DNA from 3 places in the Paenarthrobacter sp. TA1.8 genome. Region 2 is predicted to be linked to each of the others. Evidence: riboswitches for the same ligand, from Rfam matches in the RefSeq annotation. Region 2 holds a riboswitch; each other region holds the start of a gene.

Region 1 (9,740 bases), 710 kb from region 2:
GCCTTGAACACGGCTGTCCGGAAACCGGTCAGCACCAGGATGAGCATGGTGATGCCGGACAGCACCACGAGCCCCATCATGTCAGGCCAGGTCAATCCGGGATGGGAAGCCACCGTGACTGCCACGAAGGCGTTGACGCCCAAGCCTGTGGCCACGGCAAACGGATGTTTGGCCCACGCACCCATGAGGATGGTCAGGATGCCGGCAACGAACGCCGTGGTGGCTGCCACGGCCGTGAAGCCCAGCGACGCGCCACTCGAGTCGGGTCCGGAGAGGATCAGCGGGTTCAGCACCACGATGTAGCTCATGGCGAAGAAGGTCGCGAAGCCGCCACGGATTTCCCGCGAATACGTGGATCCACGTTCGGAGATTTTGAAGTAGCGGTCGATTGCAGAACCTTGTTTGAGCATGAAGGTCTCCGGGGATCGAGGGGAGTTTGCTCTCAAATCCTATGTTGTCCGGTGTGGGCCCTTTGAACGATTCGCCTAGTCTGTAAGGAAGCCAACACTAGGAGAAACCGCCCCATGCGTACCATCCGACCGCTTCTGGCCGCCGTCGTCGCTGCCCTTGCTTTCGCGTCCGCCTTGCTGTTTTCCGCGGCTCCGGCGACCGCGCACGACGTCGCCGAGTCAACCGCGCCAGCCAACGGTGCCAGCGTGGCGGAAGTCCCGGCGTCGGTCTCCATCACGTTCAACAACCGCCCGCTCGCGATTGGTTCCGGCGTCACCGTGACGTCCGGCGGTGAGAACTGGACGGACGGTCCGGTCGAAATCATTGACAGCCAGGCTGTCCAAAAGCTTCGCGAGGGCGCTCCAGCTGGTGAATACACCGTGGTATGGCGTGTAGTCAGCTCGGATTCCCACCCCATTGAGGGCACCTTCACGTTCACGGCCGCCGCGGGAAGCACGACGACGGCGACTGGCCCGGTTGGTGCTTCGCCGTCGGTGTCGGCGCCGTCAGCCGCAGTACCGACGGCGGGTACCGCAGCGCCGGGAACGGGCAGCAGCGAGCCTGCCGCTGACGCCTCCCAACCTTTCCCTTGGAGCATTGTCGGGCTGGCTGTTGTTGCTGTGGGTCTCGTTATTTACCTTGCTGTTACCGCACGGAAGAAACTTGCAGCTTCCAACAGCCCTGATGGCGATACTTCCGCGGAATAACGCGGTTTTCTACGTACCTGCGAATATCTCGAAACGGACACTGCGACACGCCAGAAGCCCACTTCCCGTTACTTAAATGTGACTTCGGAGGAATCATCGCGTACGGTAGTACCTGTGCCTGTTCCACGTAGCGGGCACTTCCGGCCTGATTGCCTAGCTCTGCCGCAGTCCGGAATCCGTTCGCAGACAAACCTACGGCAGAGACGGGGAACCCAATTTAGGCCGCTTTCGAGCGTGCCTTGGGGTGAAGTCACGAAGCTTCCGCTGAACAGCGGGGGATAGTGGCCGGGTGACTCCCATCCGAATCCGACAGCTAACCTCGCAGGCATCGGGAGAGGCTCTTTCATGTCTTCACGCATTCTTCGCGGCCGTCGTAAGGCGGACAGCGTACGTCCTAATCCGTTCATCTCCATCTCGAAGGCAGTAGCCAGCAACGCTTCCGGCGCTGGCCGCCAGGCAGCTGTTATCGCAGCAGCCTCGGGCCTCGTTTTGACCGGCTCCATTGCTGCTCACGCAGCTGAGGCACCGGTTCAGCGCGACTCCAGCCCCGCAACGGTCGCTGAGACCGTTTCCGAGGCACCCACCAAGGTTGTAACCGCCCTGGCGACGGCTACCGTCAACTTCGAGCGTCCGGCCGTTGCTTCCGTAGCAGCTCCGGTCATCGAAAAGCCGGCTCCCGTTGTTGAGGCCCCTGTGGTCCAGAAGGCAGCCGTCACCACTGCTGCTGCAACAGCTCCCGTCGCCGCCCAGGCTGCGGTTGCTGCTCCTGTGGCTGCCGCACCGGCTGCCCCTGCTCCTGTAGCTGCTGCTCCCGCCGTTGGCGGCGTCAACGCAGCCATGGTTGCCTCGGCTTACGCACAGATCGGCGTCTTCCAGGACTGCACCGCCATGGTCGAGAAGGCTCTCGGCTCCGCTGGCATCCCGGTAGGCGACCTCGGTCCCATGCAGTTCATGAACTACGGCAAGGTCGTTAGCGATCCCCAGCCCGGTGACATGATCGTCCAGTCCGGCCACGTTGCTATCTACATCGGCAACGGCCAGGCAATCAGCGGTGGCATCAACGGCAACCAGACGGGTATCCACCCGATCAGCTGGTTGACCGCAACGGGTCCCCTGACCTACGTACGCGCTGGCGCATAAAGCCTCACGCTTCAGTTCAAAGGCCGGTGCCTTCAAAGACTATTGTCTTTGGAGGCACCGGCCTTTGGCGTTAAGTTCTGTTTGTTAATGTTCAGCGGGGAGAGATTGTTCAGCGCGGAACGTTCGACGGCGGGTCGATAGCCGCGTGGGCGGCGGGGCCCGTGTGGGCCCATAGGCGTAGAGCCCCTAGATGAGGTGCCCCTAGGCGAGGGCGATGCCCGGACCTGCGGGCAGGGCAACCTTTGAGGAGATGGCTTGGCCCACTGCCTTGGCTTGCCGCAGCACTTCCTTGGGAGACGGGGTGATGAGGTCCCCAACGCCCACCAGGTGCATCCCTACCGCCCGCATGGCGGCCGCGAAGTTCTGGCCAACGGCTATCCCAAGTTCGGCGAGCATGCGCCGCAACTGGCTTTGGGCGCAGCGTGTGACTACTACGTGGTCTGCCAAGAGGACGCCGTTGGCTGTGTGGACTGCCCACTGGCGTGGAGTGGATTCGAGGGGGCCGGATACGTGGAGGCCTGTTCTGAGACCGGCCGTGGTCATGCTGGCCGCCAATCCGTACCCGATCTGCCGGGAGGGGTCTGACCCCAGGAAATCAAGGCGGACGGCGCGGGTGGTGTTGCGAACGTCCAGTTGGTGGTTGGCGGCGTAGTTCCGCAGGTGTCGGAGGATTTCGTTGCGCTCCTGCATGGCTGCAGGATCGGCCACCTCGGTGCGTTGAAGCATGCCTGTGTGGACAGAAGGCCCTGCGGTGGACAGTGCACCAAACCCGTCTACGACGATTGAGCCCACGCCATAGCGGCTGAGCTCGCTGGCAACTGCCAAGCCGGACAGGCCGGCTCCGATGACCACGGTGGTGGTGCGCTCCGTGCCGGAATCAGGCGTGAGTGACACTGCTTGGTTCCTCCTTGACGTGTGTGCCTTACGGCATCGCGTGGGATCGCGTCCGAGTTCCCCAAGCGGCCGCAAATAAATGGCCGGAGTATGTGGTGTGAAACACGTTTGCCGGCCATTCGGTGACTCGAACACTACCGAACTTTTTCGGCCATGGATAGCCTCCGCGACCGTGCGTTTTGTGTGTTCGTCCGAAGCGCAATGTGGGAGCCCGGGAACCGAGCCCGGACCGTTATGCACATAGCCCGATGTCGTCTTGATTCGGTACTGCTGAACGAGAATAGTTGGCCTTGGGAGGAGAAATTTCCCGGTTTCTCCTGCTCCGGCCATTGACAATGAAACAGTGAGGGAATCCGACGCGGAGAACCTCTGGCAGAATAGCCGGAACATCAAGCAGTAGGTGGAGAGGCAGGCCCCCATGGACCAGCACGGCAGACACAGTGAAGAGCCACAGGACGGCCAGGAGCAAGCCGTGGAACCCGGTGGCATCGTGGTGGGAGTGGACGGTTCAGAGCATGGTCAATGTGCTTTGGTTTGGGCCGCGCGGGAGGCCGAACGTCGGCAACTTCCCTTGCATATCGTCACGGCATATTCCGTGCCCATTTTCGCCGCCTCCGGGCTGGATGGCGGCTACGCAACGGTCGACGATTCCGTGATTCGCGAGGGTGCGGATGCGATTGTCCGGCAGGCCCTGGATAAGGTGTCCGGATATGCCATCGACGTCGACGCTTCTGTCGAGAACGGCGACGCCGCTGGTGTCCTGTTGGATCTTTCCAGCGAGGCCGCCCTCCTTGTTTTCGGCAGCCGGGGCCGCGGTGGCTTCGTTGGGCGTTTACTTGGCTCGGTCAGCAGTGCCTTGCCCGCCCACGCCAAATGCCCCACGGTGACAGTCCCGCTCTACTGTGCCGACCGCCTTGGTGAAAGCACTGAGGACAAACACATCAAGGCTGAACATGCCAAGGCAGGCCCACGTACTGTGGAAAACGTAGTTGCCGTAGGCGTGGACGGTTCCGAGCAGGCCCGTGTGGCCGTGCTCGAAGCTGCCGAGCAGGCACAGCGCATGGGTGCCAAGCTCCGGGTGATTTGTGCTGTGCCGCAGTACAGCGGTTCCTTGGCATGGGTTCCGGCACCCTTGGACCGGGATGCCTTGTTTGCAGATATCAAAGTCCAGTTGGACGCCGGGGCCGATTGGCTCAGAAGCCACTTCCCTTCATTGCCCATGGAAACGGAACTCCGGGATGGTTCCCCCGTTGATGTTCTGGTGGAAACCAGCCGCAGCGTCGAGCTGGTGGTTCTGGGTACACGGGGCCGTGGCGGTTTCGCGGGGATGCTGTTGGGTTCTACATCGGATGGGGTCCTGCACCACTCCAAGGGGCCGGTAATGGTTGTTCCGGACCGTGAGGATCCCAGGCTCGCTGACCGCCACAAGTTTGGGCCCATGCTCGGCGCTGCCTAAGCCCTGAGCCTGTTACGTCCATGGACAAGAAGCGGCCCGGGGAGCCGTCGCAGGATCCGGTATTGGTCTTGGACATCGCCAAAATCCGGGGAACCATGCTTCCCCGCGTTGGTGGCAAGGCCGCCAATCTGGGCGAGTTGGCCAGCGTCGGCCTGCCGGTTCCGCGCGGATTCTGCCTCACAACTGCCGCCTACCGGCAGGCTCTCTCGGGTGTGGGCCTGGAGTCTGTCCTTGCGGCTTTGGAGGAGGCCAGCGCCTCCGGGATGGACGCCCCCGGGATGGACGCCTCCGACACCGGCGCCTCCGGCATGGACCAGCTCAATGAGCTAGCCGCCCGCGCCCGGTCCTTGGTGCTCGACGCCGGGGTGCCCGATGGGATCGCCGAAGCGGTTCGGTCTGCCTATGAAGATTTGGGGGACAACGTCCCTGTCGCGGTGAGGTCGTCGGCCACTGCAGAGGACTTGCCGTTCGCTAGCTTCGCCGGACAGCAGGACACCTTCCTGAACATCGTTGGCGTTGAATCGGTCCTTGATGCCGTGAGCCGCTGCTGGGCATCGCTCTGGACAGATCGTGCAGTGACCTACCGGACCACCAATGGGATCGACCACGGAACTGTGTCCCTCGCAGTGGTTGTGCAGGAGATGGTGAATGCCGTTACCGCGGGCGTCATGTTTACCGCCAACCCGGTGACGGGGAATCGCTATGAGACCGTCATTGATGCGAGCCCTGGCTTAGGGGAGGCCGTGGTTTCGGGCGCTGTGAATCCGGATCATTACGTTGTGGACGCCCATCGTAGTGCCATTGTGGAAAGGGCCGTGGGGGATAGGCAAGTGGAGATCCGTGCCAAGCCTGGCGGCGGCACGGAGCGCTTGGAACTCCCCAGTCAATCAGGAATTGAGGAACCGCAGCCCTGCCTCAGTGACCGTCAGGTCCTCGAGCTTGCCAAGCTAGGCCTTGAGGTCCAGGAGCATTACCGCGCTCCGCAAGACACCGAATGGGCAATCGACGACGACGGAAAGTTGTGGCTTACGCAAGCTAGGCCCATCACCACGCTGTACCCGCAAACCACGCGCACGCCCCCGGCTCCCGGGGAGCACGCGTTTCTGAACTTCAGCCTCGCTCAGGGCCTCACCAGGCCTCTGACGCCCATGGGGTTGGCCGGAATCCGGCTCATAGGCTCAAGCGTCGCCAAGACAGCGGCTTTCGACGTTCCCAATCCCCGGTCAGGTCCGCCTCCCTACTACGAGGCCGGACAACGAATCTTCTTCGACTTCAGCGCGGTGCTGCGAAGCCGGGTGGGCCGGACAATCGTGCCACGGGTTTTTGACGTTATGGAAGCACGCTCCGCAGCCATTATGCGTGGGCTCTTCGACGACTCGCGCTTCGCAGTGACCATCAAGACACCCAGGAAACTGATCCGCCATGTGGCTCCGGTAGCGGCTAAGTACCGTGTCCCCGAGTCACTGTTCCGTGGTCTGTTCCGCCCAAGCAAAGCAATGCAGCGTGTGGAGCGGCTCAACACGGAGTTACCCACCACCTTCTCCGTCCCCACGGAAGCCACACCCCACCAGCGGCTCGGCCACGTCCAGAGAATCCTGGGAGAGGAAGTCTTCGCTACGGTTCCCCAGGTGCTGCCCCTTCCTGCTCTCGGCTTCGCGATGCTGGCGCTGGTGAGACGGATTCTTGGTGACCAAGCGCCGTACAGCGAGCTGCAAACAGTAATCCGGGGCCTACCTAACAACGTCACCACTGAGATGGACCTGGCTTTGTGGCAGCTCGCCTCTGAGATTCGTGACGATCCGGACGCCGTTGCTTCCATGGTTGGCCGAACGCCGGCAGAGCTGGTGAAAAAGTATCGGGCAGCGCAGCTCCCTGCAGCTGCACAGGCCGGCTTGGAGAGGTTCCTGCTGAAATACGGACACAGGGCGGTTGCAGAGATCGACCTTGGCATGCCCCGCTGGTCCGATGACCCAACGCACATCCTCGGTGTCATAGCCAACTATCTGAGGCTCTCGGGCGAGGCCGAAGCGCCTGACCAACAGTTCAAGCAAGCAGCCCTCGACGCCGATGAACAGGTAGCGCGTTTCGTGGCCCGCGCCCGGTTGAAGAGTCCGTTGCACGCGGTGATCGTGAGACTTGCTTTGGACCGGACACGGCGCTTCGCCGGATTGCGGGAGTTGCCCAAGTACAACCTGGTTCTGGGGCTTTCAGCTGCGAGGAAGCAGTTGCTCCTGATCGGGAATGAGCTTGCGGCAGCACAGCGCATCGAACGGGCTGAAGACGTTTTCTTCCTGGACCTCGACGACGTCGAGATCGCCCTGGCAGGAGACGACTTCCGCGAAGTGATCGCCGAACGCCGCGCGCAGTACCACCAGGAACTCCGCCGCAGACACATTCCCAGGGTCTTGTTGTCGGACGGGACTGAACCTGAGGCTACGCCCGGCCGGAACGAAGGTAAGCAGCGCCCCGGCACTTTGTCCGGCAGTCCGGCGTCGGCAGGTCTTGTATCTGCTCCCGCTCGCGTCATCATGGATCCGGTTGGCGCCCACTTGGAACCGGGAGAAATCCTCGTGGCACCGTCAACGGACCCTGGTTGGACGCCCCTGTTCCTCACCGCAGGAGGGCTGGTCATGGAGATGGGAGGAGCCAACTCGCATGGAGCTGTGGTGGCCCGTGAGTACGGTATCCCTGCTGTGGTGGGCGTCCCGGACGCCACATCGCGCATCAGCACAGGCCAGCACATCACTGTGGACGGCGCTGCCGGGACCATCACCACCGAAAACCCCGGGCAGTGAAAAAGTTTCAGGCGTGCTGGTGTGACTCGTGCTCGGAGTGGCTCACCGGTTCCAACTGGAAAGTGCAGTGCTCGGTGTCGAAGTGCAGGCCAAGGCAGGAGCCCAGCTGATCCAGGATGCTGTCCGCCCCGCTGGCGTTGAGGACCGCGTCCTCCACCACCACGTGCGCTGAGAACACAGGAACGCCGGATGTAATGGTCCAGATGTGGATGTCATGGGCATCAACCACACCGTCCACGGCAACGATGTGCTCCCGGATCATGTTCACATCGACGCCCTTGGGGGTGGCTTCCAAAAGCACATCCACAACATCCCGCAGCAGATGCCAGGCCCTCGGAATGATCATGAGTGCAATCAGCACGGACGCCAGTGGGTCGGCCGCGCTGAATCCCGTGGTCATGATCACGACGGCCGCCACAATGACGGCAATGGAGCCAAGGAGGTCACCGAGGACTTCAAGGTAGGCGCCGCGGACATTGAGGCTTTCCTTCTGCGCTCCTTGGAGGATCAGCAAGGAAACGAGGTTGGCCACAGCACCCAGAATGGCGGCCCACAGCATGACGTCCGTTTGGATTTCGGTCGGCTCGCCAAAGCGGCGAATGGCTTCGATCATGATCACCACGGCGATGACGATCAGGATCAGGGCGTTGGCCAAGGCAGCCAGAACCTCGGCCCTTTGGTAGCCATAGGTTCGCTGGTCGCTCGCGGGCCGGGTGGCAATCCACGCCGCCATCAGGGCAATGAACACACCTGCCGCGTCAGAGAGCATGTGTCCGGCATCGGCCATCAGGGCCAAGGACCCGGACACGACGGCGCCAATCACCTGGATGCCCACCACACCTAAGGTGATGGCGAGGACGGCAATAAGCCGCTTCCGGTGCTTGCCGGTTGCTGTGACTCCGTGGGAGTGGTTGTGGTCGTGCCCCATGCTTATAAGGCTAGCCCCAGCCGAGCTCATGCAAGCGGTCGTCGTCTATTCCGAAGTGATGAGCAATCTCGTGGACCACCGTGATGGCCACCTCATCAATGACTTCTTCGCGGGTGCTGCAGATGTTGAGGATGGGCTGGCGGAAGATCGTGATCCGGTCAGGCAGGGAGCCTGCCTCCCACCAGGAATCGCGTTCGGTCAGCGGAACTCCCTCATAGAGTCCCAACAGCACGGTGTCCGGATCTTCGCCTGGCTGTGGCGTGTAGTCGTCCTCGATGAAGATCGCCACGTTATCCATTGCGCTGGCCGCCTTTGGCGGGATCAACTGCAAGGCGTCGCTGACGGCTTCTTCAAAATCCTCGGGCGACATCTCGTAAGGCCCCGAAACATGGGCCTCTTCCACCGGGGCATGCTCAAGAGGACTGTGCACCGCATTCCGTTCCCGTAGCGGAGATGAAGGGCGCTCGCCGTCGGGAACTATCGGCAGGCCGGGAGGGAGATTCGCGGGCATGATTCGACTTTAGTCCGCTTGGGCATCATTGGCGCCGTGCGTGATGGGAGATACTGAACTCAATCCTCCTTTCGACAGACACAGGAACCGCATGACCGGCACCGCTTCCCACGCACCTGAGCCCCTCGACGTCGTCGTTGTGGGTGAGGCTTTGATCGACATCGTCCAGTCGGCTGACGGGCAGAAGGAGTACCCGGGAGGATCGCCGGCCAACGTCGCGTACGGCCTGGGCCTGTTGGACGTGAAAACGGGCCTGCTGACGGCCATTGGCCGGGACGAGCGGGGCGATGCCATCGCCGCGCATCTGCGGCGCGCAGGTGTGGTCCTGCTGCCCGGATCCATGTCGGCAGGCAAGACCGCGACGGCGACCGCCCGGATAACGGCCGACGGTTCGGCCGATTACACCTTCGACATTGGCTGGGCGCTGGCTCCACTTGCCCTGCCGTACGCTCCAAGGATCCTGCACACGGGCTCCATCGCGACGTTCCTGGAGCCGGGCGCAAGTGTTGTGAGGAGTTTGCTGGAGCAGGCGCAGGGCGGATGCATGGTCACGTACGACCCCAATATCCGCCCTGACCTCCTGGGAAGTCACCACGAGGCTCTGTCCCTGTTCGAGGAGATGGTGCCGCTGACCGACGTCGTAAAAATGAGTGGCTCGGACGCCCGCTGGCTATACCCCGGCAAGTCGTTGGAGGATACGGCGAACCACCTCTTGGCCCTTGGTACGGGGCTTGCTGTGGTGACTCAAGGGGTCAAGGGAGCGCTCATGGCAACCAAGCACATCCACATCAATATCCCGGCCGTCCCGGCTACCGTGGCAGACACCATCGGCGCCGGTGATTCCTTCACGGCTGCGCTC
Region 2 (9,740 bases):
ATTGCGCGTTCGCTCGGCCTGCCCGCCGTGGTTGCAGCCCATGGTGTTGACGACATCGCGGATGGAACCGAAGTGTACGTGGACGGCGCGGCTGGCTTCATTGCCGTTTCGCCCACCGACGAGCACCGTGCGGCCGCTACGGCCTGGGCGGAAACCTCCGCCACCCTCGCCGAATTCGACGGAAACGGCACGACGGCGGACGGCCACTTGGTGCCGCTCCTCGCCAACGTCGGTGGAGCCAAGGACGCCGTGGCAGCTGCCGCTTTGGGTGCCCAGGGAGTGGGCCTGTTCCGCACGGAGTTCTGCTTCCTGGAGCGGGACACCGAACCCTCCGTGGATGAGCAAGCCGCAGCCTACAAAGCCGTCTTCGACGCGTTCCCGGGCAAGAAGGTGGTCCTCCGCACCCTTGACGCGGGCGCCGACAAGCCGCTCCCCTTCCTCACGGATGCCACCGAGCCCAACCCTGCACTGGGTGTCCGCGGTTACCGCACCGATTTCACCACACCAGGCGTCCTGGAGCGCCAGCTCGAGGCCATCGCCCGGGCAGCTTCGGAGTCCGAGGCAGACGTTTGGGTCATGGCCCCCATGATCTCCACGGCCGCCGAAGCCGGACGGTTCGCCTCACTGTGTGCCGCCGCCGGAATCCAGACGCCGGGTGTCATGGTGGAAGTTCCCTCTGCTGCGTTGACCGCTGCCACCGTGCTGCGCGAAGTCGGATTTGCCTCTTTGGGCACCAACGACCTCACCCAGTACGCCATGGCCGCCGACCGCCAGCTTGGACCCCTCGCCGAACTCAACACTCCGTGGCAGCCTGCCGTGCTTCGGCTCGTGCAGCTCACCGTCGAAGGTGCGGAGCAGGAAAGCTCTGGTCGCGAAGGTACTGCCAAGCCCGTGGGTGTCTGTGGTGAGGCAGCAGCTGACCCTGCGCTTGCCGTCGTACTGACCGGCCTGGGCGTCACCACACTGTCCATGACCGCGCGCTCCTTGGCCGCCGTCGGGACTGTGCTGAAAACCGTCACCCTTGAGCAGGCGCAGGAACTCGCGCAGCTCGCTTTGTCTGCGCCGAGTGCCCTTGAAGCCCGCGACTGGGTTCGCGCCAAGCTGCCCGTCCTCGAAGAACTCGGCCTCTAACCTCTGTTTGTTTCCGTCGAAGGAGAAACCATGCCCGAACGCACAGCCACCATCGCCAGCCGCTCCGGCCTGCACGCCCGCCCCGCCGCTTTGTTCGCCGAGGCGGCCGGCGAGCAGCCGGTGGAGGTCACCATTGCCATGCAAGGCGAACCTGCCGATGACGCGCTCGACGCCGCCAGCATCCTTTCGCTCATGACCCTCGGCGCCGCCAAGGGAGACGTTGTGGTGCTGCGGGCCGAGGGCGACGGAGCAGACGCTGCGCTGGACGCACTGGTGAAGGTGCTGGAGACGGACCTGGACGCGGAGTAGTTCTTGCCGGGCGGCCGTTTCGATGGTTCCCTGCACACCATGCCGTGCGCACGGCATGGCCGGCAGGGAACCCCCGAATCGGGTAGCTCGCTGGGCCGGCTGGGGGTAGGTTCGGGTTATGAACGAGCACGTGATCCCTATCCTGCCGTGCCAAAACGTGGACGACGTCGTGCCGTTCTACGAGGCGCTGGGCTTCACACTGACCTTTCGGCAGGCCCGGCCGAACCCGTATGTGTGCTTCAACAGGGGCGGGATCGACCTCCACTTTTTCGGCTTGGAAGCCTTCGCGCCGGAGAATTCCATGGGCAGCGCGATCCTGCTGGTCCCGGATACGGGTGTGCTTTACGACGAGTTCGCCGCCGGACTTCGTGCTGCCTTCGGGAAGTTGCCGATCTCCGGAATCCCCCGGATCACTCGGCCCCGCAGGAAACAGGGGACAGCGGCCGGGTTCACCGTTGTGGACCCGGGAGGGAATTGGCTACGAATCTACGCTCTGGGGGCAACGGAGGAAGATGGCAGGGCTCGGAGAGCCGCCTGGAAAGAGTACTGATGAACGCTACGCGGCAAGGAGATGCCCGCGGGGATGACGCCATAGCGATATCGGTGCTTGAGGCCGGGTTGTCACGTCATGCGGATGCCCCGGACGTGGAAAAGCTACCGCTGCTGGTGTATCTCGCTGAGTTGCAGCTACGCATCGGGAACCTCGAGTTCGCGGCGCAAGCCCTGGATTCCGTGGACTCCCTGGCCCTGAACCCCGTGGAACGTGAAGGGTTGGCTGCAGAGTTGGCCAACGCCGCGGAGCTCCGAGCGTCGTTGTAGGGCTAGGCTTCTGCCATGGCATTGATAGCTCCCCGCGTCACGGCTGGCCTCCCCGCCGATGACGCCCGGAATCTGGCGCGCTCCCTTGAGGACAGCAACGACATCACCGTGTTCGTGGATGGCACGGTCCACCGCCTACCGACCCAGGCGAGGGACGCCGTCGTCGATCTCCTCGCGAGACTGAGCCGCGGCGAAACAGTGACGGTGGGCAGCGTCGAGGAAATGCTCACCACATCGCAGGCCGCAGAGCTCGCGGGCATCTCTCACACCTATCTGCGCAACATGACCGACCGAGGCGAGATCCCGGTGGAGTACCGGGGAACGCATCGTCGGATCCGGCAGGCTGCCATCATGGCCTGGCTGGAAACGCAGAAGAAGAGGCAGCAGGCCGAGGCGAGCGCAGGGGCTGACGAGTCCACCGATTCCCACGGCTAGCCACCACGAGTCGCCAGCATGCTGTTCAATAGCGGTATGGCTTCAAGTAAACCTTCCACCGTCTGGCCTGTGGTGCACCATGAACGCCGTGCCCTGTTGCAGGATTTGGAGCCGCTTCCGGCAGCTCAATGGCAGACGCCGTCGCTGTGTGCCGGTTGGAACGTGCACGACGTCCTTGCTCATGTAATCGACAGCGCCAAGACGACGAGGTTGAGCTTCATCCGCCGGCTGGTTGCCTCCCGAATGGACTTTGACCGTGATAACGCCGTGGGTGTGGAGCGCGAAAAGACACGAGAACCTGCGCAGACGTTGAACGGGCTGCGCGCGGTGCTTTCGCGGACCTCGGGCCCGCCGGCGAGCTTGGCTACCCGATTGGTTGAGGCGTTCGTCCACGGAGAGGATATCCGGCGCCCTTTGGGGATCCATCGCGACTACCCCGCCGAGCACGTGGCCACCGCCCTTAGCTACCAAGTGAAGACCACCACCAAAATGGGTGGCGGCAAGGAAATCGCTGAGGGCTGGCGCTTGGTAGCCACTGACACGTCATTCCGCCATGGCAACGGTCCGGCGGTTGAAGGCTCCGCCCTGGCCCTGCTGTTGGCCGTCTCCGGTCGGCCCATCGGAGCCCACGAAGTGAGCGGGCCAGGGGCTCCCGTGTTCCTGCAGCGCTTGGAAAACGCGTGAACGCGCTGGGCAAGGCGCGCTCCAAGGCGGCAACACTTCTGTCCGCCGACGTCGAGGTGATGGGCCTGACCGGGCGGATTCTCTGGACCGAGGGCACGCCGCGGCCGGAGCTGGGCGCAGAGCCCCGGAATGAGCCGGCATACATCTTGATTCACGGCATTGGCGTGTCGCATCGGTATTTGGCACGGCTGCATGGGGTCCTGGCCGCGAACGCGCCTGCCTATGCGTTGGACCTGCCTGGTTTTGGCGGCACACCCAAGCCCGGCCGCCAGCTGTCCGTGGAGGATTACGGCGCTTTCATTGCTGAGGCGCTCAAAAGCTGCGGCATCGATTCCTATGTGTTGGTGGGCCACTCGATGGGCGTGCAGTTTGCCATCGAGGCGGCCTTGCATGCCCCGGATCAGATCAGGCAGTTGGTGCTGATGGGGCCGGTGGTGGATTCCCGGCACAAGAACGTTCGCCGCCAGTCCCTGGCACTCTTCATGGACGGACTGCTCCGTGAGAGCCCGTCATCCAACTGGATCGTCATCTCGGACTACTTCCGCTGCGGCCCGCGCTGGTACCTCACTGAGCTTCCCGTCATGATGAGTTACCCCACGGAGAAACGGCTCGCCGGCGTCCACGTGCCGGTACTGATTCTGAGGGGAAGCCGCGACCATGTGGCAGGACCGGACTGGGCGTTGCGGCTATCAAGGACGGTCGCGCAGGGGCGTTTGGTGGAAATTCCGGGGGTCGGGCACGTGGCGCAGCACATGCGCCCCAAGGCTGTGGCGGATGCCATCCGGAGCTTTGTCACCGCCACGACGCCTCACCGTTGACCCCTGACGCACGACGCCGGCGCACGAGTTGAGCGTCCCGTGTTGGGTTGGTAACGGGCTCGGTTTGTCGGCTCACCTTGTTGGCTTAGCTGGTCGCGGTTAGGCTGGCGGAGCAAGCACATTAGTAAGTTTGCTTACGAAAGGGCTGATCGTGACCGACAAAGACTCGAATGAGGAAACCCAGGGCTTCGGCGCCACCGGCGCCACAGGGCCGCTTGACACTACGTCCGATGCCGACAGCATCCACGAGGATCCCGACATGCGCCAGGATGAGGACGAGGATCCCGCCGCATCCGCCAACCCCGACCCCCTCGACGGCAACGTCACCGGCTTGGAGCCTGGCGGCGGAGTCCCTCCGGGAGAAACCCCGCCGGCCGAGGGCAGCATGAGCAGCGATCAAGGCCACGAGGAGTAACACAGTCGCCAACCCGCGGCTCCGTTGGTACCCAGCGACATAGCAGCGGGTTGGCAACGTCCTAGCTGTGCGGCAGCTGCAGGATCTCCCCGAGATCGTATTCAGCGGGCTCCTCCAGTTGCGAGTACGTGCAGCTCACGGGGGTCCTGTCCGGCCGCCACCTACGGAACTGCGTGGTGTGCCGGAACCTGCCGCCTTCCATGTAGTCGTACTTCACTTCGATCACGAGTTCGGGGCGCAGGGGCACGAACGAGAAATCCTTGCCCCCGCTCCACCGACTCTGGGCGCCGGGCATGCGTGAACCCCCGGCCGCTTCGTCCTGGTTGGCCCACTCACCCCAGGGGTGCTCGCTGAGTTCGACTTGATACGGCTCAAGCTCGGCCACCAGGGCCTCCCTCCGGGCCATGGGGAACGATGCCACCACTCCCACGTGATGCAGGCGGCCAGTGTCATCGTGGAGGCCCAGCAGCATCGAGCCAACAACCTTCGCGGTCTTGTGCCAGCGGAAACCGGCCACCACACAATCCGCCGTGCGCTCGTGTTTGGTTTTGAACATCACGCGCTTGTTGGGTTGATAGGCCCCGGTCAACGGCTTGGAGAGCACCCCGTCCAGTCCCGCGCCTTCCAACTGCACGAACCATTCCTGCGCCCGCTCGAGATCCGTCACTGCCGGGGTCACATGGACAGGCGGCTCGGCCTTGGCGAGCGCACGCTCCAGGATGGCGCGGCGCTCGGAGAACGGCTTGTCCATGAGGTTCTCGTCGCCCAGCGCCAGGATGTCGAACGCAATCATGGAAGCCGGAGTCTTCTCGGCGAGCATCCTCACGCGGCTGTCGGCGGGATGGATCCTTTGCTGGAGTACCTCGAATTCGAGCCTCTTGCCCTCGATCAGGACGATCTCGCCGTCGATGACGCACTTGTCCGGCAGGTTCTTCCTGAGAGCCTCCACCACTTCGGGGAAGTAGCGGGTCATTGGCTTCTCGTTGCGGCTGCCCAGGATGATCTCGTCACCATCCTTGAAGACGATGGTCCGGAATCCGTCCCATTTGGGTTCGTAGTGCCCAACATCGGGGATGGTCGGAACGGATTTGGCGAGCATGGGCGAGACGGGTGGCATCACAGGCAGGTCCATAGACAATGTCTACCTGTCGGTGCACCACGAAGCTAGTGTTAGGCCATGGATATCTTGCTCGTGTTGGCGGCAGTGCTCGGATTCCCGGCCCTGCTGGCCGGCGTTTGGTCCTGGTCATCGCGCCGGAGCAGCCAGGGCAAAGTCCGGCGTGGAGCCACCGGCGGGATCCTTGGAGTCGTGGACGAAGTCTTCCGCCCGGAAACTCATCAAGCCGTGCAGATCCAGAAGATCCAGCATGAGTTGCCGGCTCCCGCACCGGCACCGAAGCCTAAGTCATAGAAACCCCTCGGTTGGGCAGGCCTACCGCCCGTTACATTAATGTGACTTTACTTTCCGGCTCATGTACCGTCGTAGGGCGACCCGTATCTCCGCTGGGCCGCTTCCGGATTGACGCCGAGCTCTGCCGCAATCCGGGATCCGCCAGACCCGCGGCAGAGGCGGGGGACCCACAGTTCCCGGGCTTGGTATCCAAGTCCTCGGGGTGAAGCCGCTTAGGCGGCCGGACGGCCTCGTCCGAACCCGACAGCTAACCTCGAAGGCGTTGAGAGGCAACCACCATGTCCCCAACCATGGATCAGCCGCGCCGCGCCAACACTGAAGGCGAGCGCACCAAGCCAACCGGACGCCGTCGGGCCCAACCCAGCGGATTCCCCACCGGAAACCCAGATGACACTGGCGCGACTAACACTGACGCTGCTGTAACAGGCACGGTTAACACAGGCACGACGCCGGAACCCGCCACTGCGGCCATGCCCACCACGGTGGCGCCTGCCACTCGTGCGGAAATTCGTGCAGCCGAGCGGGAGCGTGCAGCCCTTGCCGTGATTTCCCCTGAGGCCTCGGCCCCACAGCCGTCGCCCGAACCGTCCGAGCAGGCGGAACCCATGACTGCCGCGATACCTACGGTGCAGCCAGCGGCTCGGAGGTCGACCACACCGGGACCCCCTACCGCGGCGATCCCTATTGTGACCCCGGCCAGCGCACCCCCTGCTGGCGTGGAGCCGGATCCTCAGGAGCTGAGCGCCCAGGAGCCCGCAACCGCAGCAATTCCAGTGGTTCAGGCTTCAACGCCGGAACCTGCCACGACGGCCATTCCAGTAGTGCCTGCCCGCGAAGAATCCGCGAGCACCCCCGAAGCCGCCGGGTCACCGAGCAACGACTCGCCCCGCACCGAGTCCCTGCAAACCGAGTCACCTCGGGGTAAGTCTCCGGCGCAGCTTGCTGCCGCGGCAACGGCGTCGGCAGCACTGGCAAGCCGCAAGGATGTTCGCCGGCAGGCTGCCGCACCCTCTGACGCACCCTCTGCGGCCAGGCCCAGCCTGGGGTCCACCTCCTCCTTCGGCCGCGAACCCCACGCCGCCCTTCGGAAAGCAGCGTCGGTCAAGCACATGAGCCAGCGCATGGCCGTGGTTGCAGGTGCGCTTGGACTAGTGCTGACGGCCGGGACCTTGGGGCAAGCCCTTGAGCTTCCGTTCTTCGGCCAGGAAACTCCTACGCATGAAGCCAGCGGTGCCGACAGGAATTCGGGCTCCGCGGCCCCTGCGCCCAGTGCCTCGTATTCCACGGCTTCCGCACCATCAGCGTCGTCGCCAGCAGCCTCGTCACTTGCCACAGCGTCCTCGGAAGCCGGCCAGCCCGCGACATTAGCCGAGGCACCCGCGGCCGGGTCGTCGTCGCCGGCTCCGACCCCGAAGGTGTCCCTTGCCAACCCGGTTTGGGTTCCATCGACTGTCCCCTCCTCAGTCCCGGCCGTCCCTGGGGTGACAAGCCCAGCCCCCACCCAGCCAGCTCCCGCGCCGAGCGAGGTGCCGTCGGACACGGTCACCACACCGCCCACTACTCCGACGCCCACAACCTCACCGACCCCGACGGTCACACCAACACCGACGCCGACGCCCACACCAACGGAAACTGCAACCTCGACCTCTAAGCCCCGGCCGAGCAAGCCGCAGGCCGCCTCGGCCCCCCAGCCCAGCGAATCTGCGCTTCAAGACATCCTGGACGCAGCCCAGAAGGTCCTCGGTTGAGCACCCGCCTGCCCCGTACCTCCACTCACGCGGGGTGGCATAGCCGGTACTGCAGCAGCAGCCGGACTGCCGCTTTCCGTCGCCGGATGGGACGTTGGAGCTGCCAGCGTTTGCGGCGCTCGTAGGCTCAGATCCGCGGCCGCCCGGCCCAGCGCCGCGCCTTCAGGGCCGCATGTAACTCGAGCCGGATCGCGCCACTCAACGGATCAGCACCGATGAGTTGGCGGATCCGGCCGAGCCGGTTATAGATGCTGCTCCGGTGGAGGTGAAGTTTGGCGGCGACGTCCTGCACCGAGCCGTCATTGTCATAGAGCAGTTCCAGGACAGGCAGGAGTTCGCCGTTTTTGTCCTGGTCCTCAAGGGCCTCAAAATGCACCGATCCTGTGTCATCCCAGCCGCCGGGTGCCACCAGACGATCGAAAAGTTGATAGACACCAACGGTCCGGCTGTCCACGAGCTCACCTAGCGGGAGATCCACGGCGGCCGCCTGCGCAGCAACCTTCGACTGACGGTAAGCGCCCGATAGCTGCCGGATGACTTGGAAGGGTTCACTGATGCCCAGGATCACCCTTTCCACCTTGCGGCCAGCGCGCTTCGCAAGCTCCAGTTGATAATGCACCAGCACCTGGGCATGGTCTGCCCGGCCGCCCGACTCGCGGAACAGGACCACCGAATGCGTCTCCGTTCCGGCGCTGAACAAGGCGGCGTTGACGCCGATAGTGGACTGCAGCGCCGCTGATCGATGCGTCAGGGTAGCGGCAATAGGATCGACGTCGGACCTCGCACCATCCGGGTCGAGTATGGTGACCAACTGCCACGGACCGCGCCCTTGGATTTCCTTCCAACCCGCGACGGCGGCCACCGCGTTCGATTCGCCGCCGCAGGCTGACAGAAACTCCTGCTCACGCCTTCGCCGGAACTCCGATTCGGCCGTATTGGAATCAAGGAGCAAGCCCGCCAACAGGTCCAGCTCGTCCCGCACGCCGGGCAGTTCGGCGAGTATCGCCGTCGCACTCTGTTCTTCAAGGTCCAGCTGCACCCACAAGTACCCCACGCGGAAACCGCGGACCAAAAGTGGCACGCAGACGCGGCCCAGCATGCCGAGTTCGTCGTTGGCAGGAACTACGACGGGTCGCACGGCCGTGGCGATGCCATGAGCGAGTTGCCAGGCGCTGACGTCGCCGGGGACCCGCTTGCTGAGGAGGAAGTTCACGCGAACGCGGTCGGCGTGGGACTGGTTGGAGCTATAGGCGAGAAGAACGCCGTCGAGATCTTCCAAGGACAGTCCGCGGCCCAGCTTCAAGGCAACGCGTTCAACGATCTGTTCCACGTCCTGCAGCATCTGGAAAGCGTACCAACAGCAGGCGACACTTGACGCTCTAGTGCTCGACAAATGTCGAGCTGGCTGGCATAAGATCCCTTGATTTCCGGACTTTCCGCGCGAGGGCGGCCCCGGGTCCATGTCGCCTGCCTCACAGCCGGATCTATTCTGGAATCACAGCCCGCAACACATTTTTCGGCCGAAGAGGCCGCTAACGATGGAGCCCACAGATGATCATCGGTGTCCCCAAAGAAATCAAGAACAACGAGTTCCGCGTAGCCATCACGGCCGCCGGTGTCCACGAGTTCCGCACCCACGGACACACCGTTCTGGTTGAACGCGGCGCAGGCCTTGGCTCGGGCATCACCGACGAGGAATACTCGATTGCCGGCGCCGAAATCGTCAACGAAGCAGATGACGTCTGGGCCCGCGCGGACATGGTCATGAAGGTCAAGGAACCCATCGCGGCCGAGTACCACCGCTTCCGCAAGGGCCTCATCCTCTTCACCTACCTGCACCTTGCCGCAGAGCCTGAGCTCACCGCCGAGCTCATCAACTCCGGCGTCACGGCCATCGCTTACGAAACCGTGCAGGAAGGCCGCACCCTTCCGCTGCTCGCCCCGATGTCCGAGGTCGCAGGCCGCCTGTC
Region 3 (9,740 bases), 1.4 Mb from region 2:
ACAGGCCGGATATTCAGGTGGTCCTGGTGGCGATCTTTATTGTGGGCACTTTCGGACTCAACTTCCCCCTGTTCATCGCCGCGATGGTGGGGACCCAGTTCGGCATGGACGCCGGCGCGTTCGGAGCGTTGAACTCGGTCATGGCCATCGGGTCGGTGACCGGTGCACTGTTGGCTGCCCGACGCGGAAGGCCGCGTCTCAGGTTGATCTTCGGGGCGGCCGGCGGCTTCGGCGTGGCCAGCGCCCTGGCCGCCCTGGCACCCAACGCTGTGCTCTTCGGGCTCGCTTTGGTTCCCTGTGGCCTGTTCGCCCTGACCTTGATCACCAGCGCCAACGGCTACGTGCAATCCACCACCGAGGCTGTCATGCGAGGGCGGGTCATGTCCCTCTATATGGCCATTTTCATGGGCGGCACTCCCATCGGTGCACCGTTGGTGGGCTTGGTGGCCAACGTCGGTGGCCCTCGATGGGCGGTCGGCGTTGCAGCGGTTGCCGGCGTCAGCACCGCCGTCGTGGGTTTGCTGTGGATTATCCGCGCGAAACAGCTGCGGCTCCGCTTCGACCGCCGGGCCCGCGGACTGAAGTACTTTCGGGTGGAGTCGCTGCTTTCCCGTCCGGAGGCGGACGACGACGGCGCAGGCCGGCAGGGCGCATAACGCGCCTTAAACGGCGGCGGCGCCGTCCGGGAGCTACCCGCACGACGCCGACCAAGGCCCGTGGTGCTACTTCTTCAGCTCGCCCACGACGTAATCGATGCTCGCGAGCAGCGCGGAAATGTCGTCCGGCTCAATGGCCACAAACGTGGCAATGCGCAGCTGGTTGCGGCCGAGCTTACGGTACGGCTCGGTGTCCACGACGCCGTTTGCGCGCAGGACCTTGGCAATGGCTGCGGCGTCAATGGAGTCATCGAAGTCAATGGTGGCGATGACATTGGAGCGGTCTTCGGCGTTGGTGACGAAGGGCGTTGCGTACTCCGAGGCCTCCGCCCAGGAATAGATACGGTTGGCGGAGTCTGCCGTGCGCTTGCTGGCAAAGTCCAAGCCACCGTTGCTGTTGAGCCACTGCACCTGCGCGTCCAAGGTCACCAAGGTGGAGAGCGAAGGCGTGTTGTAGGTCTGGTTCAGCTTGGAGTTGTCAATGGCGGTCTGCAGGTCCAGGAAGTCCGGGATCCAGCGGCCGCTGGCCTTGACCCGTGCCGCACGCTCCAGGGCGGCGGGGGAGAACAGGCCCAGCCAGAGGCCACCGTCGGAGGCGAAGTTCTTTTGGGGGGCGAAGTAGTAGACGTCCGACTCGGCGACGTCAACGTCCAGTCCGCCGGCCGCTGAGGTGGCGTCCACGAGGACCAGCGAGCCGTCGTCGGCACCCTGCACGCGCTTTACGGGAGCGGCCACGCCGGTTGACGTTTCATTCTGGGGCCAAGCGTAGACGTCCACGCCGGCTTCGGCCGCGGCCACGGGGCGGGTGCCGGGTTCAGCCTTGATGATGGACGAAGCATCAAGGAACGGTGCCTTGTTGGTAGCAGCAGCGAACTTTGAGCCGAACTCGCCGAATGAGAGGTGCTGGGCCTTCTTCTCGACCAGGCCAAATGCAGCCACGTCCCAGAACGCCGTGGAGCCGCCAACGCCGAGGACAACCTCGTAGCCTTCAGGTGCGCGGAAGAACTGGCTGAGTCCTTCGCGGACCGAACCCACAAGGTTCTTGACCGGAGCCTGGCGGTGGGAGGTGCCGAGGATGGTGGTCGATGCGGCAGACAACGCTTCGATCTGTTCCGGGCGAACCTTGGACGGTCCAGCGCCGAAGCGTCCATCCTTGGGCAGCAGATCGGCGGGAATGGTGATGCTGTTGTCGCTCACGTAGGGCTCCAATGGGTGTCGGCTAGAGATGGGAGGTGGCATGGGGCATCAACTGCCCCTTCGACACCCTAATTCTGCCTGACACGGCCCGGGCGCAGGAACCTGCAGCCGTCATAGTCCGCCACGTGGAATGCAAATGAACCGGATGCGACCGGAATTATCCAGAGTAATTCCAAATAAGCTAGGCTGGTGGTTGGCGTTCATGGGGCGGCGGTGCACACCGTCCGCCCTTGCTGGGGACGCGGTACGGTGGAGATTACGCAAGGAACTGCGTTCGAGGAGAGCTGAGCTGGATGACGGATCTGATCGATACCACTGAGATGTATCTTCGGACCATTTTGGAGCTTGAAGAAGAGAACATAGTGGCTCTCCGGGCCCGCATTGCCGAGCGATTGCGCCACTCCGGACCCACGGTTTCCCAGACCATCGGACGCATGGAGCGCGACGGCCTGGTGATTGTGTCCAACGACCGCCACCTGGAGCTCACTGAAGTGGGCCGGAAACGCGCCACAGAGGTCATGCGCAAGCACCGCCTTGCGGAGCGCCTGTTGGCCGACGTTATTGGCTTGGACTGGGCCTACGTACACGATGAAGCGTGTCGCTGGGAGCATGTCATGAGTGAGCGCGTGGAGCGCCGGCTTTACGAGCTCCTGGAGCATCCCACAGAGTCTCCCTATGGCAACCCCATCCCGGGGCTTGAGGCGCTTGGTGGCCTCGCCAGCCAGCCCTTCCCCCGGCTGGATGTCAATCTGCTGCAGGCCATGGACGGCTACGCCACTGATTCCCGCGTTGTGGTCAGCCGCCTTGCGGAGCCCATCCAAGTCGAGCCGGAACTTCTCACCCAGTTGGATGAGGGCGGAATCCGTCCAGGCGCAACAGTGTCGCTGGAGCGCGTCGGTGAGTACATCTCGGTCCGCGTCCCGGGTATCGAGGGCGCCTTGGAGCTACCTCCTGAAGTTGCTGCGCACGTCTTCGTCTCCCTCAGCTGACCGGCACCGGGCCAGCACAGTGTCAAACCTCACTTTTGCGCCTTCGGCGCGCGTGTGACCTGCGGTTTTTCAAAATTGATGATAAGGGCCTCCTTCGCTTGCCCCGCTCCTGTTGATAACGAATTTATTACCAAGAGCCTTAATCCCCTATAGTTATCTACTAGCGCTGATACCAAAGCGTTACCTGATCCGGAGCCGAGCTCTGCCAGCGGATCAGGTGTGCCACCCACCACTGGCAGAGGCGGGGGAACCACAAGCGGCTGTCTAAAGAAGCAGCCTTGGGGTGAAGTCCGCAGCAGAAGTGCCCACGTATGCAAGTCCCTCTTGGGATACCTGTGTGCCGTGAGCGCCTCGTGCGGACCGGGTCTTTGTACTCTCTGACCCGAATCCGACAGCTAACTTCGCAGGCTTTTGAGAGAGGAACAGAGTTTGACATCGCAGAACGTCAGGGGTCGCCGCCGCGCGTCCGGCCCCGCTGCTGAGCTGCGGCCAGCCACCGTCGTAACGGAGATCCGGCCTCGCGACACCGAGCGTCAGGTGCGCCGCCGTAAGAGCCCGCTGCGCCAGGTTGCCGACTTCGCCGCTGCCAGCGGCGTCGGGCAGAAGGCCGGTGTTGCGCTTGCCGCCACCGGACTTGCCCTGACTGTCGGTCTGCCGGCCACGAGTCCCGTCATGGCCACTTCGGAATCAGGCCAGACTGAGTCTGCCCTCGCCGTCGCCGCCCCCGCTGGCAGCCAGCCCGAGGTTTCCGCCGCCGCGTCAGCCAAGATCGACTTCAGCCGCGCCGCCGTCGCCACTTCTGCCGACCCCGATGGGAAGCTGAAGCAGCTGCTCAGCGCGCAGTCGACTGAGAGCATCCAGCGGGCCTCGTCCGTTGGCAGCATGGCCAGCCCCCTGGACACGCTCACTACGGCATCCCCTTTTGGTTACCGCATCAGCCCCCTCACGGGTGGCGCAGGTGACTTCCACCGTGGCCAGGACTTCGTTGCCCAGTGCGGCACGGCTGTGCATGCAGCGGCCACCGGCAAGGTTACGTTCGCCGGATGGCACGAGTACGGCGGAGGCAACCGCGTTGTCGTTGACCACGGCAATGGCCTCGAGACCACGTACAACCACCTGTCGTCCTTCACCGTCCAGGTAGGCCAGACCGTAAACCGCGGCGACACCGTCGCCCTGAGCGGCACCACGGGCGCTTCCACCGGCTGCCACCTCCACTTCGAGGTCCAGGTCAACGGTGAAGTTGTAGACCCCATGGGTTGGCTCTAAGCCATTTGATGGTTGCCTCTCGCATTAGCGGGACGCCCCGTGACCTGAATGTGACATTCGCTTTCAAGTGTTGTAGCGTACAGAGCGCATCGGCTTTTTAGGGGGCCGGTGCACTTGAGTGGATTGCCTAGCTCTGCCACCGCTCAAGGTCCGTTCGCATAAATCGTCTGGCAGGGGCGGGGGAACCACTTCTGGCCTTCGAAAGAAGGCCTTGGGGTTAAGTCGCAAAAGCTTCCTTGGAAGCAGCGCGGCCGGATGACTCCCATCCGAATCCGACAGCTCACCTCGCAGGCATTGGGAGAGGCTACCTACGTGTCATCACGCACTACCCCTGCGCGCCATCGCGCCCAAACGGTTCGCACGAACCCGTTGAACACTCTTTCCAAGGCTGTTTCCTCCAACGCAGGTACCGTGGGCCGCCAGGCCGCCGTCCTTGCAGCAGCCTCAGGCCTCGTCCTCACCGTCGGCTTGCCGGCACAAGCAACAGACACCGACGTTTCCAAGTCGGAGGCCTCCAGCACCCAACAGCTGGTTGCTACCGCGGTGATTACCGCAGAACCGACAGCCACTGTCTCCTTCGAGAGCCCCACCGTGGTCACCCTGGAAGCCCCCAAGGTAGTACAGCGCGCAGCGCAGGTTACCGAGCGCGCGGCGGCCACCAGCGAAGAAACAGCGGAAGCAGTTACAGCGAAGTCTTCCGAGGCCAAGGATTCGGCCTCCAGTGCAGCTGCCTCCGGTCTCGCCGCCATTGCCTACACCGGCATCGGCTCTCCCTACGTTTGGGGCGGAACCACACCCAACGGTTGGGATTGCTCCGGCTTCACCCAGTGGGTCTACGCACAGGCCGGAATCAGCATCCCCCGCGTCAACGCCTGGACGGCCATGACGCCCACCAGCACTCCTGCTCCCGGCGACCTCGTCATGCAGAACGGCGGAGCCCACGTAGGCATCTACGTCGGCAACGGCATGATGATCAGCGCTTTGAACCCCGGCCAGGGAACGCTGCTGCACTCCGTAGCGTCCACCGGCACCTCCTCGTTCTACACCCTCCGCTAGAAAAATCCGGTTCGGGGTCGGCCGGCATTCCCCACATGCTGGCCAACCCACTACCCGCGTGCACCCCAACTGCATGCGGATACGAAAAGAGAAAATCATGACCAGTGCAAACAAGGTTGCACGGCACCGCGCTGAGGCCCCCAAGACCAGCTCGCTTGCCGTCATCGCCAAGGCCGTCAGCAACAACGCCGGTGGCGTTGGCCGCCAGGCGGCAGTTATTGCCGCAGCTTCAGGCCTGGTCCTGACCAGTGGCATCGCAGCCAACGCTGCCGATACCAACGTGGATCGCGAATCGACGTCCACGTCCACTCTTGACGTGCAGTCGGTAGTCCAGGCCACCATCGCCGCGGACTCCACTGTGGCCATCTCCTACGAGCGCCCCGTGGTCACAACGGTGGAAGCCCCGGCTCCCGTGGTAGTCGAGGAAGCTCCGGCCAAGGTTGAAGCCAAGGTCGAGAGCAACGAGGCAACCGCGGTTACCGCCAACGCAGCTCCGGCAGCCAACGCAACCGTTGCCGTCAGCAACGCGACCCCCGCTCCGGCAGCTCCCGCCGCATCCAGCGGCCTCGGTGCCGCTATCGCTGCTGCAGCTTACGCCCAGCTCGGCGTCACCCAGGACTGCACCATGCTTGTGACCAACTCCCTGGCCGCCGTGGGTATCAACTTCCACGACTGGCCCGCTGGCTACCTCTCCCTTGGCCGCACCGTGAGTGCAGCTGAAGCCCAGCCCGGCGACCTCGCCTACTACGCCAACGGCGGTTTGGCCGGACAGGCCCACATCGCTGTATACGTCGGCAACGGCCAAGCAGTTCACGGTGGATGGAACGGATCCACCACGGCACTGTTCAGCGCCAACGTGGGCTCCGGCCCGGTCTTCATCCGCGTCAACGGCTGATCCACATCGCGTAAGAGCACCCCGCTGGCTTTGGCCGGCGGGGTGTTCTGCTTTAACCCTTGCCGGCTCGTGGGATGCCAGTAGTAGTGGGCGTGCGGCCACCACCCACTTTGGTTCTGAAAGCCGCCCGACTCGCCGCAAATCACGTGTGTCGGGGCGGTTATGCCCCTCAAAGTAGGTGGTGGCGGCACACCAAGTGGCCCTTTGATTTTCCGCCACATCCTTTAACCGCGCATGAACTTTTGCCGACACTGCACGCGAAACGACGGAAAAATTCGTTGATACGGCATATAAGTGCTTACCCTTATGTTGTCGATCCACAGCCCGTACATGCAGAGGGCAGCCGGCCCTCGTGCCCCTGACGGGTGCGGCCGTGAAGAGGTACGTGCATGCGCACACTCGTTCTGAATGCTGGATATGAACCGCTGGCGGTAATAACATTCCGCCGGGCGCTGGTCCTTGTGCTCACTGGGAAAGCTAGCGTGGTGGCCGAAGGCGACGAGCCTGTCGTCGGGCCACAGGAGATACTCGGAAGACCTTCCGTGATCCTCCTCAACCGCTACATCCGTCCCCGGTACAACAGGATTACCGCCGTGAGTCGCCGCGGGGTACTTCGCCGCGACGGCCATCGCTGCGCCTACTGCGGGAAAACAGCCCACACCATAGACCACGTCCACCCCAAATCCAGGGGCGGCGCGGATTCCTGGGAAAACCTGGTTGCGGCGTGCTTGAAATGCAACAACGCCAAGAGCGACCACACGCTGGCAGAGATGGGTTGGAATCTCCGTTTCAAGCCCGGCGTGCCCCAGGGAACCATGTGGCAGATCAAAGAACTCGAGAAACCTGCGCCGGACTGGGACCCGTTCCTGTTGCCGGAATCCGCTGCCTGATCGATTTCTGCTGGTCTCCAGCCGTCCCGGGTAATCTGGGCGGATGGAGTTCAATGCCGTGATTTTGGCGGGTGGCCGGGCCACCCGTCTCGGGGGCGTGCCCAAGCCATCGTTGAAGTACGACGGCGGCACCCTCCTTTCCCATGCCCTGCAGGCGGCCCGGGGTGCTTCGGCTGTGGTGGTGGTGGGACCGGACGTTCCGGTCGGGTCGGAAAGCACGCAACTACCGGTCGGCGTTCTGCGGGCACGGGAAGAACCGGTCTTCGCCGGTCCCGCTGCGGCAATCGCGGCCGGCCTGGCTGCGTTGAAGAATAGTCCGAGCACCCCGTGGACCCTGGTGCTGGCATGCGATATGCCGCACGCTTCCCGCGGCGTAGACCTTCTTTGGGCTGCCCTCGCATCCAGTCCAAACGTGGAAGGAGCCATGGCTGTCTCTCCTGACGGACGGAAGCAGCCACTCCTGGGCGCCTACAGTACAGCTGCGTTGGAAAGGGAAGTGGCCGTAGCTTCCGGAGGCTCGGGGTTAACGAACTCTTCAGTGTTCCGCCTGCTTGCTAGGCTGAACGTGCTGGACGTTGACGTCCCCGCGGGGTCCACGGATGACGTGGATACGTGGGAGGACGCCGCGGCTTTGGGCATTAACTACGAGTTGGAGGCGGACGTGAAGAGCCAGGAAGAGACGCTCGAGGAATGGTGCCGCACACTGCTGCAGGCTTTCGAGCTTGAGGGCGTGGAAGTGGACGTTAACGAGGTACTCGCGGTTGCTGGGGTGGCAGCACATTCAGTGGTGCGCCCCGCCGCGCCCCTTACTACGTTCATTGCCGGATACGCGGCAGGCATGGCCCGGGGGATCGGTCAGGCCAGCGATGATGCGTCCATGAACGCTGCCTTGGAACTGGCCCGCAAAGTAGCCAAGGAGTACTCGGAGTCCGGGACTGACCCGGAATGACGACGGCCCCCAACGAGGGCCATCACGCGGCACACACCTGGCAGGAGGCCCGGCAGCGCGCGTTCGATGTTGCTGCTCCCATTCCGCCGGGGCCCGTGCCGCTCAGCTCCGCACTCGGCCGCACCCTGGCGTCCGATGCCCTGGCCCTGCAGGACATGCCCCACTATGCTTCGTCGGCCATGGACGGGTGGGCCGTCAACGGCAGCGGTCCATGGATCCTGACCGAGCCCGGGCAGCGGCTCGCACCGCACCAAGCGAGTCCCATTGTCACCGGCGGTCTGATACCGCCCGGTGCCAAGGCTGTTCTGCGCAGCGAGAGCGGCGTTATTACCACGGACGACGACGGCCTGCCGGTTCTTGCGCTGGGCGGCACCGCCAAACCAGGCGAGCCCCGCAACGGGCAACACATTCGTAAAGCTGCAGAAGAGGCCGCTGAGGGTGACGTCCTGTTGAAAGCCGGCACAGTATTGAATCCGGCGCATATTGCCTTGGCAGCGCTGGCGGGTTTGGACCACTTGGAAGTCCTCGGAAAACCGTTGGTCCGGTTCCTCCTGACGGGTTCGGAAGTCGTGGCACGGGGTGTTCCCATGCCCGGGCAGGTCAGGGACACCTTCGGCCCGCAGCTGGGTGCCGTCGTCGGGCTCTTGGGCGGTATAGCAGGGGAGCAGCTCAAGGTGGGCGACAGCTACGAGGAGTGGATTGCCGCACTTCGGGACACAGAGCCCTCAGCAGATGAACTGACACCGGACGAACCGTACATCGAAGCGGAGGCCCCTGCCGACGTCGTTGTTACTACGGGCGGAACGGGACGCTCGGGAACGGACCACCTCCGCAAAGCCGTGGCTGAGCTGGGAGGCAGTTTGCTGATCGATGGCATCGCGATGCGGCCGGGCCATCCTGCCGTGTTGGCGGAGCTGCCTGATGGCCGGTTTGTGTTGGGGCTGCCGGGGAATCCGCTCGCCGCGATGATGGCCTTGTTTACCGTCGGGGGCCCGCTACTGGCTGCTTTGGGCCACGGTCGCTTGGAAGAAGTGGGTGAGGTTCCCTGTGGCACCACTATCGACGCCGACCCCGGACGGACCCGCTTGATGCCGTTCAAGCTCGTGTACGGGCTGGCGTCGCCGGCGCAGCATGCAGGTCCCGGAATGATGCGTGGCTTGGCGGGCGCACACGGTGTAATGGTGGTGCCGCCCCACGGTGTCCAGTTGGGCGAGATGGTGCCAGCGTTCGCATTGCCTTGGGGGAAACCGCTGCCCGTGCCGAAGGCGCCGGAGGACAAGGCCCGAAAAGCCGCGCCCCGGCAACAGAGGAAGGCTCCTTCCGGACCGGTTGACTGGAGCGCGTTGGACGCTTGAGGGACGCCTTGAGCGGATTCTGGACTGAGGACAAAGTGCAATGATGGACTCATGAACAGGCATGCTCCAGAACAGGACATCAACGAAGATGACCTGCAAATCCACCCGCCCAAACAAGCCGCGGCAGGCCTTAAAGCTGTCACGGTTGCCCTTGAACGAGGTTACGCCCAAGCCGGAGTGACCCGCACGGTCCGTTCCATGCTCAGGGTCAACCAGCATGATGGTTTTGACTGCCCTGGGTGTGCATGGCCGGAATCGATCACCGGCAGGCGCAGCCCCGCAGAGTTTTGCGAGAACGGCGCCAAGGCCATCGCCGAGGAGAGCACCACCCGGACAGTAGGTGCCGAATTCTGGGCGAAGCATTCCCTTGCGGACCTCGAGGACAAGACGGAGTACTGGCTGGGAAGCCAAGGAAGACTTTCCGAGCCGGTTGTCATCAAACCAGGCGACACCCACTATTCTCCGATCAGTTGGACTGACGCCTTCG

Evidence for each region. A riboswitch is a leader RNA that binds a small molecule or an ion and turns the genes downstream of it on or off. The one in region 2 is predicted to bind cyclic di-AMP.
Region 1: linked by a shared signal. The riboswitch ahead of ACNAOT_RS02095 (NlpC/P60 family protein) and the one ahead of ACNAOT_RS21400 (hypothetical protein) in region 2 are both predicted to bind cyclic di-AMP.
Region 3: linked by a shared signal. The riboswitch ahead of ACNAOT_RS05410 (M23 family metallopeptidase) and the one ahead of ACNAOT_RS21400 (hypothetical protein) in region 2 are both predicted to bind cyclic di-AMP.

The regions. Positions count from the first base shown of each region.
Region 1 covers NZ_CP184287.1:401,123-410,862, forward strand. Annotated here, with positions in the region: gene ACNAOT_RS02085 (NCS2 family permease) at 1-410, opposite strand, end outside; gene ACNAOT_RS02090 (copper resistance CopC family protein) at 525-1,157, shown strand; cyclic di-AMP (ydaO/yuaA leader) riboswitch at 1,308-1,499, shown strand; gene ACNAOT_RS02095 (NlpC/P60 family protein) at 1,503-2,297, shown strand; gene ACNAOT_RS02100 (FAD-binding protein) at 2,499-3,191, opposite strand; gene ACNAOT_RS02105 (universal stress protein) at 3,610-4,647, shown strand; gene ACNAOT_RS02110 (PEP/pyruvate-binding domain-containing protein) at 4,668-7,442, shown strand; gene ACNAOT_RS02115 (cation diffusion facilitator family transporter) at 7,450-8,370, opposite strand; gene ACNAOT_RS02120 (metallopeptidase family protein) at 8,381-8,881, opposite strand; gene ACNAOT_RS02125 (carbohydrate kinase family protein) at 8,973-9,740, shown strand, end outside.
Region 2 covers NZ_CP184287.1:4,591,843-4,601,582, forward strand. Annotated here, with positions in the region: gene ptsP (phosphoenolpyruvate--protein phosphotransferase) at 1-1,131, shown strand, start outside; gene ACNAOT_RS21355 (HPr family phosphocarrier protein) at 1,162-1,440, shown strand; gene ACNAOT_RS21360 (hypothetical protein) at 1,559-1,990, shown strand; gene ACNAOT_RS21365 (hypothetical protein) at 1,990-2,259, shown strand; gene ACNAOT_RS21370 (helix-turn-helix domain-containing protein) at 2,275-2,694, shown strand; gene ACNAOT_RS21375 (maleylpyruvate isomerase family mycothiol-dependent enzyme) at 2,713-3,378, shown strand; gene ACNAOT_RS21380 (alpha/beta fold hydrolase) at 3,438-4,196, shown strand; gene ACNAOT_RS21385 (DUF6480 family protein) at 4,348-4,611, shown strand; gene ACNAOT_RS21390 (ATP-dependent DNA ligase) at 4,673-5,743, opposite strand; gene ACNAOT_RS21395 (hypothetical protein) at 5,789-6,022, shown strand; cyclic di-AMP (ydaO/yuaA leader) riboswitch at 6,152-6,298, shown strand; gene ACNAOT_RS21400 (hypothetical protein) at 6,301-7,770, shown strand; gene ACNAOT_RS21405 (PucR family transcriptional regulator) at 7,898-9,112, opposite strand; gene ald (alanine dehydrogenase) at 9,322-9,740, shown strand, end outside.
Region 3 covers NZ_CP184287.1:1,111,939-1,121,678, forward strand. Annotated here, with positions in the region: gene ACNAOT_RS05395 (MFS transporter) at 1-656, shown strand, start outside; gene serC (phosphoserine transaminase) at 723-1,853, opposite strand; gene ACNAOT_RS05405 (metal-dependent transcriptional regulator) at 2,147-2,842, shown strand; cyclic di-AMP (ydaO/yuaA leader) riboswitch at 3,026-3,267, shown strand; gene ACNAOT_RS05410 (M23 family metallopeptidase) at 3,272-4,108, shown strand; cyclic di-AMP (ydaO/yuaA leader) riboswitch at 4,247-4,416, shown strand; gene ACNAOT_RS05415 (C40 family peptidase) at 4,421-5,164, shown strand; gene ACNAOT_RS05420 (NlpC/P60 family protein) at 5,262-6,059, shown strand; gene ACNAOT_RS05425 (HNH endonuclease) at 6,449-6,949, shown strand; gene ACNAOT_RS05430 (NTP transferase domain-containing protein) at 6,993-7,898, shown strand; gene ACNAOT_RS05435 (molybdopterin molybdotransferase MoeA) at 7,895-9,253, shown strand; gene ACNAOT_RS05440 (FdhF/YdeP family oxidoreductase) at 9,305-9,740, shown strand, end outside.